Caballeronia sp. TF1N1: one gene and its partner. The protein of the gene in region 1 interacts with the protein of each later gene in a pairwise test. Links are inferred from orthologs where the notes say so. Each region holds a gene or a part of one and is shown on either strand. Other genes may lie near its edges.

Region 1 (7,851 bases):
CGCCGCGCGCGTCGAACTGGACGATCTGACGGCGCGTCTGCGTGCCTCCGACGAACAGCGGCTACTCGCCGAACGCTCGCTGCAGCCGCTGCGCGACCGCATCAACGAATTGCAGTTGAAGGAGCAGGCCGCGCGCATCAGTGGCGAACAGTTCGTCGAACAGTTGCAGGCAGCGGGCGTCGACGAAGCCGAACTGCAGGCGAAGCTCACGCCGGACATGAAGCCGTCGTATCTGCAAGGCGAAGTCACGCGTCTGAACAACGCGATCACAGCGCTTGGGCCGGTCAACATGGCGGCGCTCGAAGAGCTCGTCGCGGCCACCGAGCGCAAGCAGTTCCTCGACGCGCAATCGGCGGATCTGAACGACGCCATCGGTACGCTGGAAGATGCAATCCAGCGAATCGACCAGGAAACGCGCGCGCTATTGCAAGGCACGTTCGACGAAGTGAACCGACACTTCGGCGAACTGTTCCCGCGGCTGTTCGGCGGTGGCCAGGCCAAGCTCATCATGACGGGCGACGAAATCCTGGACGCTGGCGTACAGGTGATGGCGCAGCCGCCCGGCAAGAAGAATTCGACCATTCACTTGCTGTCAGGCGGCGAGAAAGCGCTCACCGCGACCGCGCTCGTGTTTGCGATGTTCCAGTTGAACCCGGCGCCGTTCTGTCTGCTAGACGAAGTGGACGCGCCGCTCGACGACGCCAACACGGAACGCTTCGCGAATCTCGTGCGCGCGATGTCGGTCAAGACGCAGTTCCTGTTCATCTCGCACAACAAGATCGCGATGGAAATGGCGCAGCAACTGATCGGCGTGACGATGCAGGAGCAGGGCGTATCGCGCATCGTCGCGGTGGACATGGAGTCGGCGGCGGGCTTCGCCCAAAACGGCTGAAGCGCGCGACGCAGCACCAGGATTTGAATGAGTGGCAGGCCGGACGCTGATCCGGCCAGGCGCGCAGGCGCGGAGTGGTGCGCAAAAGACCCGAGGCGTGATGCCGGAACGCGGTCCGATGCGTGCGACAGATCGCGCGGCGCTTCGTAACCCAAAAGAACGATGGAGCGTGCATGGACGAGTTGACACTCGGTTTGATCGGAGCAGGAGCCGTGGTGGTGGGCGGCGTGGTGGTGTACAACGCGTGGCAGAGCGCCAAGGTGCGCCGCAAGATGCCGCGTCCGATGCCCGACGAGGCAGCCGACGCGCTCGCGCGTCAAGAGACGGACGACGAGCAACCGTTTATCGAACCGGTGCGCCAGCCGCGTCGCGAGCCGGTTTCGAGCGAGAGCGAAGCGCGCGTCGAGCCGAGTTTTGGCGGCGTGAGCCTTGCGGCCGAGCCAGCGCCCGTCGCGCCCGCGCCTATCGCTCCGGCTGATACCGCCGTCGATCTGCAGGCTGAAGCCACCGCCGCCGATGAAGCGGAACTCGCGAGCATCGACGAAGACGGACGCAACGAGCCGACCTTGCCCGCCACGAACACCATTTCGTCGGCGCCGCCGGCGCTGGTCGATCGCCGCATCGATTGCGTCGTGCCGATTCGCCTTGGTGGACCCGTTGCGGGAGACCGCGTGTTGCCGCTGGCGCAGCGTCTGCGTCGCGCGGGCACCAAGCCCGTGACGATCGAAGGCAAGCCCGAGGGCGATTCGACCTGGGAATTGCTGCGCAACGGCGCGCGTTATGAAGAGTTGCGTGCCGCCGCGCAACTGGCAAACCGCAGTGGCCCGCTCAACGAACTCGAGTTTTCCGAATTCGTGACCGGCGTGCAGCGTCTGGCCGATGCGATCGACGGTTCGCCCGAGTTTCCGGACATGATGGAAACCGTGGGCATGGCGCGCGAGCTGGACGCCTTCGCCGCCCAGTGCGACGCGCAGCTCTCCATCAATATCCTGTCCGACGGTGCGCCGTGGTCGGCCAACTACGTGCAGGCGGTGGCCTCGCAAGACGGCCTTTTGCTCTCGCGCGACGGCACGCGTTTCGTGAAACTGGATGCGAAGCAGAACCCGGTTTTCATGCTCCTTTTCGGCGATACCAACTTCCTGCGTGACGACCTCACGTACAAGGGCGGCCAGATGATCACGCTGGTGCTCGACGTGCCGGTGGCGGACGAAGACATCCTGCCGTTCAGGCTCATGTGCGATTACGCCAAGTCGCTGTCCGAGCGTATCGGCGCGCGGGTCGTGGACGATCAGCGCCGGCCGTTGCCGGAATCCGCGTTGCTCAACATCGAAAAGCAGTTAATGACGCTGTACGCCAAGCTTGAGCAGGCGGGCATGCCAGCAGGCTCGCCGGCCACGCGGCGGCTCTTCAGCCAATAAGCGCGAGGTCTCACGGCGCGCTCGTCTTTTAGCGTGCAGCGGGCTTCGAAATTGCGCCCCCGACCGGGGCGCTTTCTTTTGCGCGCGCGGCATCGCACGTTTCGTCACATCCTGGCCGTTTGGCCGATGCCACGATTTACCGATCTTCTGAGACAATCGAACGGTCGTTGGCAGACTTAATTCACTTTCCCAAGTATTTGTCGCATGTCCGCTAAAACGAAAGCCGAATCCGCCGCTGCCAGAAAGTCGGGCGCAGCCGTCCCCAGTGCCGATCGTCCGGCCGAGCGCGCGGCGTGGTTGCGCTCGGAACTCGAACGCGCGAATTACGCCTACTACGTGCTCGACCAGCCGGATCTGCCCGACGCCGAATACGACACGCTCTTCAAGGAATTGCAGGGAATCGAGACGGACCGTCCCGATCTCGTCACGCCCGATTCGCCGACGCAACGCGTGGGCGGCAAGGCGGCGGAAGGTTTCGAGCCCGTGGTGCACGACGTGCCGATGCTTTCGCTCAACAACGGTTTCGCCGACGAAGACATCGCCGCGTTCGACAAGCGTGTGTCGGACGCGCTCGCGCACGCGCCGGTGCAATATGCGTGCGAACTGAAATTCGACGGCCTGGCCATTTCCCTGCGTTACGAGGATGGCCGCTTCGTGCAGGCGTCCACGCGCGGCGACGGCGCGACCGGCGAAGATGTGACGGCCAACGTGCGCACCATTCGCTCCATTCCGCTCACGCTCAAGGGCAAGCACGTGCCGAAGCGGCTCGACGTGCGCGGCGAAGCACTGATGTTCAAGCGCGACTTCGAACGGCTCAACGCACGTCAGCGCGATGCCGAGCAGCGCGAGTTCGCCAATCCGCGTAACGCCGCGGCGGGCAGTTTGCGTCAACTCGATCCGAAGATGACCGCGCAACGGCCGCTATCCTTTTTCGCGTATGGCATCGGCGTGCTCGAAGGCGCGGAGATGCCGGATACGCACGCCGGTCTGCTCGACTGGTACAAGGAAATGGGCTTGCCGGTGAATGCGGAACGCGGCGTGGTCGATGGCGCCGAGGGCCTGCTCGACTTTTTCCGCAAGACGGGCGAAAAGCGCGAGCAGCTGCCGTACGACATCGACGGCGTGGTCTACAAGGTCAACCGGCGCGACGAACAGGACAAGCTCGGCTTCGTTTCGCGCGCGCCGCGCTTTGCGCTCGCGCACAAGTTTCCGGCGCAGGAAGCGCTCACGCAGCTGCTGGCCATCGACGTGCAGGTGGGCCGCACGGGCGCCATCACGCCGGTTGCGCGCCTGGCGCCGGTCTTCGTCGGCGGCGCGACCGTCACGAATGCGACGCTGCATAACGAAGACGAAGTGCGCCGCAAGGACATCCGTATCGGCGACACGGTGACCGTGCGCCGTGCGGGCGACGTCATTCCCGAAGTGGTGGGCGCGATTCTCGACCGCCGTCCGGACGACGCGCGCGAGTTCGTCATGCCGACCGAGTGCCCGGTGTGCGGCTCGAAGATCGAACGTCTGCCCGACGAAGCCATTGCGCGGTGCACGGGCGGCCTTTTTTGTCCGGCGCAGCGCAAGCAGGCGCTGTGGCATTTCGCCCAGCGCCGTGCGCTCGATATCGACGGCCTCGGCGAGAAGATCATCGATCAACTGGTCGAAGAGAATCTCGTGCGCACACCCGCCGATCTCTTCAGCCTCGGTTTCTCGACGCTCGCCGCGCTCGACCGGTTCGCCGACAAATCCGCGCAGAACCTGCTCGATTCGCTCGACAAGGCGCGCCACACGACGCTCGCGCGTTTCATTTACGCGCTCGGCATCCGCCACGTGGGCGAGTCGACGGCAAAAGATCTGGCGAAGCATTTCGGCTCGCTCGACCCAATCATCGCCGCTTCGGTCGAGGAATTGCTGGAAGTGAACGATGTCGGGCCGGTCGTCGCCGAAGCCATCCATAATTTCTTCAGCGAAGAGCACAACCAGCACGTCATCGAACAATTGCGCATCAAGGTGTCGTGGCCGGAAGGCCCGCCCGCACCGAAAGCGCCGCTGGGCGTGCTGGCGGGCAAGACCGTGGTGCTGACGGGCACCTTGCCCACGCTCACGCGCGAAGATGCGAAGGAGATGCTGGAGGCGGCCGGAGCGAAAGTGGCCGGTTCGGTATCGAAAAAGACCGACTACGTGGTGGCGGGCGCGGAAGCAGGCAGCAAGCTTGCGAAAGCGGAGGAACTCGGGGTTCCCGTTCTCGACGAAGACGGCATGAAGAAGCTTTTGGAAGGAGTCACCCCATGATCCGAGAAATCCTGAAGATGGGCGATCCGCGGCTGTTGCGTATCGCCGAGCCGGTCGAGCATTTCGACACGCCGGAACTGCACACGCTGGTGCAGGACATGTTCGATACGATGCGCGACGCCAATGGCGCGGGCCTCGCCGCTCCGCAGATCGGCGTCGATCTGCAGGTGGTGATCTTCGGCTTCGGACAGAATCCGCGCTATCCCGACGCGCCGTCGGTGCCGGAGACGGTGCTCATCAACCCGATCATCACGCCGAACGGTCACGACATGGAGGAGGGCTGGGAAGGCTGCCTGTCCGTCCCCGGCCTGCGCGGCGCGGTACAGCGCTTTTCGATGATCCGCTACCAGGGCTTCGATCAGTACGGCAACGCCATCGAGCGGCTGGCGGAAGGTTTCCACGCGCGCGTCGTGCAGCACGAGTGCGACCATCTGATCGGTAAGCTTTATCCAATGCGTATCACCGACTTCTCGAAGTTCGGCTTCACGGACGTGCTGTTTCCTGGGCTCGATCCGGTTGGCGACGACTGAGAACGTGCGGACGCGCGAGGGCGCGTTCCGCATTTGCACACATTAAAAAGCCGCTCCTTGCGAGCGGCTTTTGTTCAGGCGAAGGATTTGGGCGTTCCGCTAACGGCAGGCTGGCGGAACAGCGCGACATGTTCAGGGTTCGCGGACGCTTGCAGACGTCCGTCCGGCAGGCGCGCAACCACGATTTCGCCGATGCCGGGGCTCATGACGACCACTTCATCTCGCAGGGCGAGCAAGGCGTCGAGCCGTCGACGGCCGCTGACGATTTCGAGGCCGCTTTTCGTTTCTCGGACAATGATCTCGACTGACATGGCGATTCTCCTTCGATCAGTTAAATGCTGAATCCTTGGTGCGCTGCAGGACGGTAAAAAAGTCTCTGCGTCACACTTGCCTAACGGAATAATGACTTATTTTCTTTAGGCGGTAATCAGCAAAAAAATAAAACTGGCGATCGATGCCGCGCCATCAGGGGATGCAAGTGGAGACGTCGCTTTTTTGCGACGAAGCCGCGAAGCGGAGAGGATTGCGAGAACGGTCGTTCGTGGTTCGCTCCGAACGAAGATCGTCCGGAGCGAAAACGCGCGATCAGAAGCTCTCGTCGGCGCCGAGATAGCGCCAGTGACCCGGCGGCAGCGCGCCCAGCGTGACGCGGCCCATGCGGATGCGTTTCAGACCGACGACTTCCAGTCCGACCAGTTCGCACATCCGGCGAATCTGGCGTTTTTTGCCTTCGTGCAGCACGAAGCGCAACTGCTCGCCGTTCTGCCAACTGACTTGTGCGGTCTTGAGCGGGACGTCGTCGAGCGACAGGCCGTGACGCAGCAGCGCGAGTTGTTCTTCCGGGAAGTGCTGATCCACATCGACTTCGTGTTCGCCGTAGCGCACGCGCACGAGGTACTCCTTGTCGACTTCGGAATGGTTGCCGATCAATTGCTTCGCGATGCGGCCATCCTGCGTGAGTACGAGCAGCCCGGTCGAATCGATATCGAGTCGGCCGGCTGGCGCGAGCGTGCGCAGATGACCCGGTGCGAAACGAATGCCGCTGCGGTCGTCTTGCCAGTGATTGGTCGGATTGATGAGCGTGACGGCGGGCTCGTAGCCGTCTTCTGCCTGACCCGATACGTAGCCGACCGGCTTGTGCAGCAAGATCGTGACGAGCAGCGACTGTGCGGAACGCGCGGCGGGCAGGACATCGATTTCCTGATCCGGGCGGATACGCGTGCCGAGCGTATCGGTGACTTCGCCATCGACGAGCACCCAGCCTTTTTCGATCCACTCGTCCGCTTCGCGGCGCGAGCAGAGGCCGAGTTCGGACATCACCTTCGACAGGCGGACGAGGCCGTCGTCGTGGGCGCGGGGCTTGTGGGCGGGTTCGGTGGATGCCGGGATGACTTCGGCGTGCGGTGGGCGGTCGTCGCGTGATGCGAGACGACGGTCGCCCGCGCCGCGCTTGTCGAAGCTTGGGCGTGAATCGTCGCCACGCGCTTTGAACGTGCGGCGTTCATCGCTGCGGGGCGTGCGGTCGTCGCGCGCAAAAGGCCGGCGCTCCGACCGATCGCTCGGGCCGCGCTTATCGAAGCTCGGACGCGAATCATCGCGAGGTTTGAAAGGGCGTCGTTCATCGCTGCCGGGCGTGCGGTCGTCGCGCGCAAACGGCCGCCGTTCGGAGCGATCGCCCGCGCCGCGCTTATCGAAGCTCGGACGCGAATCATCGCGCGGTTTGAAAGGGCGTCGTTCATCGCCACCGGGCGTGCGGTCGTCGCGCGCAAACGGCCGGCGCTCCGACCGATCGCCCGCGCCGCGTTTATCGAAGCTCGGACGCGAATCATCACCACGCGGTTTAAACGCGCGCCGCTCATCGCCGCCCGAAGAACCGGGCCGACGCTCCGACCGATCCCCCGCGCCACGCTTATCGAATCCCGCGCGCGAATCGCCCCCCGCACCGCGTGGTGTCGACGGCCGCTCGTGCGGCGTTTCAGGCCGCGTGGTCTTGCGGGCGGTGGAACTACCGGTGCGAACCGGCGACCGCGTCGACGATGTCGGACGCGGATGTTTGGCTGTCAGTTTGACGCGCATAAAGTTTCAGGCTGCGATCGCGCGCAGCAGTTCGGTCTCGATCTGGATCTGGGTGCGATTGTTCGACAAGCTCTTGCCGTCGAGCAAAAACACGTCCTCGACGCGTTCGCCAAGCGTGTTGATTCGCGCTGCCTGCACGCCGATCCGGTGTTGCGCCAGAACGCGCGCGATCGAATAAAGAAGGCCCTGCCGGTCGTTGGCCGACACGGAAAGGATGTAGTACTGGCCACGCTCGTCCGGGCGCAAATCCACACGCGGCGTGACAGGAAAGGTGCGCACGAGCCGCGATACGCGGCCCTTCGACGGCTCGGGCAAAATGCGCTCGTCCGCCAAAAGCGTGCTCAATTGTTGTTCGACGAGATTCGCGATGTCGCGATAACTCCCGTCGTGATCGGGATGCGCCACGAGAAAGTTATCGAGCGCGTAGCCATGTCGCGTCGTCGTCACGCGGGCATCCAGCACGGAAAGGCCATTGCGGTCGAAGTACGCGCAGATGCCGGCGAAGAGATCCGGCCGGTCCTTCACGTACACCAGCACCTGCAGCGCCGCGCCGATGGGCGACGGGCGCGCGCGCACGATCGGCGCGTCGCTTTCGACATGCCGGTACAGCACACGCGTTTGCCACGCAATATCCGCGGCATCGTGACGCAAG
Region 2 (3,329 bases), 1.2 Mb from region 1 along the record:
ATTGCGCGATTCAGCGCGATGACGCTAGGCGGAATCAGCAACGTGCCGTCGGCGCCGAGCAGCGAATACGTCAGCCGGAAATCGAGCTCGTATTCCTGCACCACGCCCTGCGAATTCAGACTCAGCGTGCCCATGCCCGTGCCCTCGGACAGCGACAAAGTAGCGTCCGGCTTCTCGCCTGCCTTGACGATGACCGTATCGCTGCCGCCCTGCACCATGCGTTCGAGCCGCGCGACCATTTGCGGCGTGCCGCCCGAAATGGAGAGCCGCTTGAACGCGTAGTCCTGCTGTCCGCGCAATTGGAAGCCGCACGCGGATACGGCGAGCGCGCCGCCAAGCAGCGCCAGAAACGAACGCCTGCCCATGCCGGTTGCCTCGACTCGTTTTCCGGTCACATCCACTCCCTTGGCGCTCATCATCAGACGACCACGTTGACGAGGCGTCCCGGCACCACGACGACCTTCTTCGGCGCACGCCCTTCGGCAAACTTCTCGAACATCTCGTGCGCGATCGCGGCCTTTTCGATGTCTTCGCGCGATGCGTCTTTCGCGACCGTCAGCGCGCCACGCACCTTGCCGTTGACTTGCAACACGAGTTCGATCTCCGATTGTTCGAGCGCGGCTTCGTCGACCTTCGGCCACGGCGCATCGAGCAGCGGACCGAAGCTATCGGCGTAACCGAGTTCCGACCACAACTGAAACGTGACGTGCGGCACCACCGGATACAGCACGCGCAACAGCACGCTGAAGGTTTCGTTGAGCACGCCGTCGCTCGACTGCTTCGCGCTTTCGAGCGCGTTGAGCATCTTCATCGCGGCCGAAACGACCGTGTTGTACTGCAGGCGGCCGTAGTCGAAGTCGGCTTGCTTGAGCACCGTATAGATTTCGCGGCGCAGCGCGCGATCGGCATCGTTGAGTTTCGATGCATCGAGCTTCGCGTGCTGACGCAGCGCTTCAGCGTTGTCGTGTCCGAAATGCCACACGCGGCGCAGGAACCGGCTCGCGCCTTCCACGCCCGCGCCCGACCATTCGAGCGATTGCTCCGGCGGCGCGGCGAACATAACGAAAAGACGCGCCGTATCCGCACCGTATTGGTCGATGAGCGTCTGCGGGTCCACGCCGTTGTTCTTCGACTTCGACATCTTCTCGACGCCGCCGAGCACGACCGGCTGACCGTCCGCGTTCGAGGTCGCGCCCGTGGGACGGCCCTTGTCGTCGTGCGTGACGGTGACATCCAGCGGGTTGTACCAGGTCTTCTTGCCCGCCGCGTCTTCGCGATAGAACGTCTCGTTGAGCACCATGCCCTGCGTGAGCAGATTCTTCGCGGGCTCGCCGAACTTCACGAGGCCCATGTCGCGCATGACCTTGGTCCAGAAGCGCGAGTACAGCAAGTGCAGAATGGCGTGCTCGATACCGCCGATGTACTGGTCCATCGGCATCCAGTAATCGGTGCGTTCGTCGACCATGGTCTTGGCGTCCGGCGCGCTGTAGCGCGAGAAGTACCAGGAAGAATCGACGAAGGTGTCCATCGTGTCGGTCTCGCGCTTCGCCGCCGCGCCGCATTTCGGGCACGCGCAGTTCAGGAACGCTTCGGACTTCGCGAGCGGATTGCCCGTGCCGTCCGGCACGAGGTCTTCCGGCAGCACGACCGGCAAGTCTTTTTCCGGCACCGGCACGTCGCCGCAACTCGGGCAATGGATGATTGGAATCGGCGTGCCCCAGTAGCGCTGACGCGAAATGCCCCAGTCGCGCAGACGCCAGGTGATCTGCTTGTCGCCGAAGTCTTTCGCTTTCAAGTCGGCGGCGATCGCGTTGATGGCTTCCTCGGTCGTCATGCCGTCGTACTTGCCGCTGTCGACGAGACGCCCGGCGGTTTTGTCGCCATACCATTCCTGCCAGGCATCGGTCGAATAAGTCTTGCCTTCGACGGCGATGACCTGCTTGATCGGCAAGCCGTATTTCTTCGCGAACGCGAAATCGCGCTCGTCGTGCGAGGGCACGCCCATGACCGCGCCTTCGCCGTAGGACATCAGCACGTAGTTGCCGATCCACACTTCGACCTGTTCGCCCGTCAGCGGATGCGTGACGAAGAAACCGGTGGGCATGCCCTTCTTTTCCATGGTGGCGACATCGGCTTCCGCCACGCCGCCGCGCTTGCATTCCTCGATGAACGCCTGCAAGTCCGCGTTGTCGCGCGCAAGGCGCGTGGCGAGCGGATGCTCCGCCGCGATCGCCGCGAAGGTGACGCCCATGATGGTGTCGGCGCGCGTGGTGAACACGCGCAGCAGCTTCGCCTCGCCATCGATCTCATACGGGAAACCGAAATTCACGCCGAAGCTCTTGCCGATCCAGTTCTGCTGCATGATCTTGACGCGCTCGGGCCAGCCGAGGCCTTCGAGATCGTCGAGCAACTGGTCCGCATAGTCGGTGATGCGCAGGTAGTACATCGGAATTTCGCGCTTCTCGACGAGCGCGCCCGAGCGCCAGCCGCGCCCGTCGATGACTTGCTCGTTCGCGAGCACGGTTTGATCGACCGGGTCCCAGTTCACCGTGCCGGTTTTCTTGTACGCGATGCCCTTTTCCAGCATCTTGAGAAACAGCCACTGGTTCCACTTGTAGTACTCGGGCGAGCAGGTGGCGACTTCGCGCGACCAGTCGATGGCGAGACCCATCGACTGCATCTGCTTCTTCATGTACGCGATGTTTTCGTAGGTCCACTTTGCCGGCGGCACGTTGTTCGCCATGGCCGCGTTCTCGGCGGGCATGCCGAACGCGTCCCAGCCCATCGGCATGAGCGTGTTGTGACCGTTCATGCGCAGATAACGGTACATCACGTCGTTGATGGTGTAGTTGCGCACGTGACCCATGTGCAGCTTGCCCGACGGATACGGCAGCATCGAGACGCAATAGAACTTGGGCTTGGCCGACGTCTCGGTCGTCCGGTAGACGTCGTTCGCGCGCCAGTTGCTCTGCGCGGCGGATTCGACGTCGGCGGGTACGTATTTATCGTGCATGGTGTGGTGGCTTTACGCAAATGCTGGGAACGGACCTCGGACGCGCTTTGCGGCGTGTCGGTCTGGATTGGCGCTGCGCCCGGTGTTTCGTCCTGCTGCTGACGAGCAACGCAAAGCACGGGCAAAGGGCGATTATACCGTCGTGTCAACTTGCTCAGGCGATGGCGGCAGGCTTCGAGATGCGTGTCCAGGGCTTTCTGGCGGAGGCGGCGAGGTGCTTGGCGCCGATGCAAAGCTTCGAGCGCCCGCCGGTGAGAAGTCAAACGCCGCCAAGTAAGCCGATCGAGCGACATACGCGCAATGCAAGCTTGATCGA

Evidence for each region.
Region 2: the proteins of ligA (region 1) and leuS interact in binary tests that used the Escherichia coli proteins (3 or more experiments, as listed by UniProt). The link is inferred for Caballeronia sp. TF1N1 from one-to-one orthologs.

Annotation. Positions count from the first base shown.
Region 1 is NZ_CP084626.1:1,266,457-1,274,307, forward strand. Bases 2,131-5,053 are described here. They hold ligA (NAD-dependent DNA ligase LigA), read left to right. Parts: upstream 2,131-2,514; coding sequence 2,515-4,593; downstream 4,594-5,053. Other genes in these bases: LDZ28_RS05850 (cell division protein ZipA C-terminal FtsZ-binding domain-containing protein), read left to right, coding at 2,131-2,310; def (peptide deformylase), read left to right, coding at 4,590-5,053. Outside these bases: chromosome segregation protein SMC, read left to right, coding at 1-892; more of LDZ28_RS05850, read left to right, coding at 1,066-2,130; more of def, read left to right, coding at 5,054-5,123; LDZ28_RS05865 (hypothetical protein), read right to left, coding at 5,198-5,434; LDZ28_RS05870 (pseudouridine synthase), read right to left, coding at 5,709-7,199; LDZ28_RS05875 ([protein-PII] uridylyltransferase), read right to left, coding at 7,206-7,851. UniProt on the Escherichia coli protein: DNA ligase that catalyzes the formation of phosphodiester linkages between 5'-phosphoryl and 3'-hydroxyl groups in double-stranded DNA using NAD as a coenzyme and as the energy source for the reaction.
Region 2 is NZ_CP084626.1:2,419,613-2,422,941, forward strand. Bases 217-3,329 are described here. They hold leuS (leucine--tRNA ligase), read right to left. Parts: upstream 3,014-3,329; coding sequence 419-3,013; downstream 217-418. Other genes in these bases: lptE (LPS assembly lipoprotein LptE), read right to left, coding at 217-365. Also shown: more of lptE, read right to left, coding at 1-216.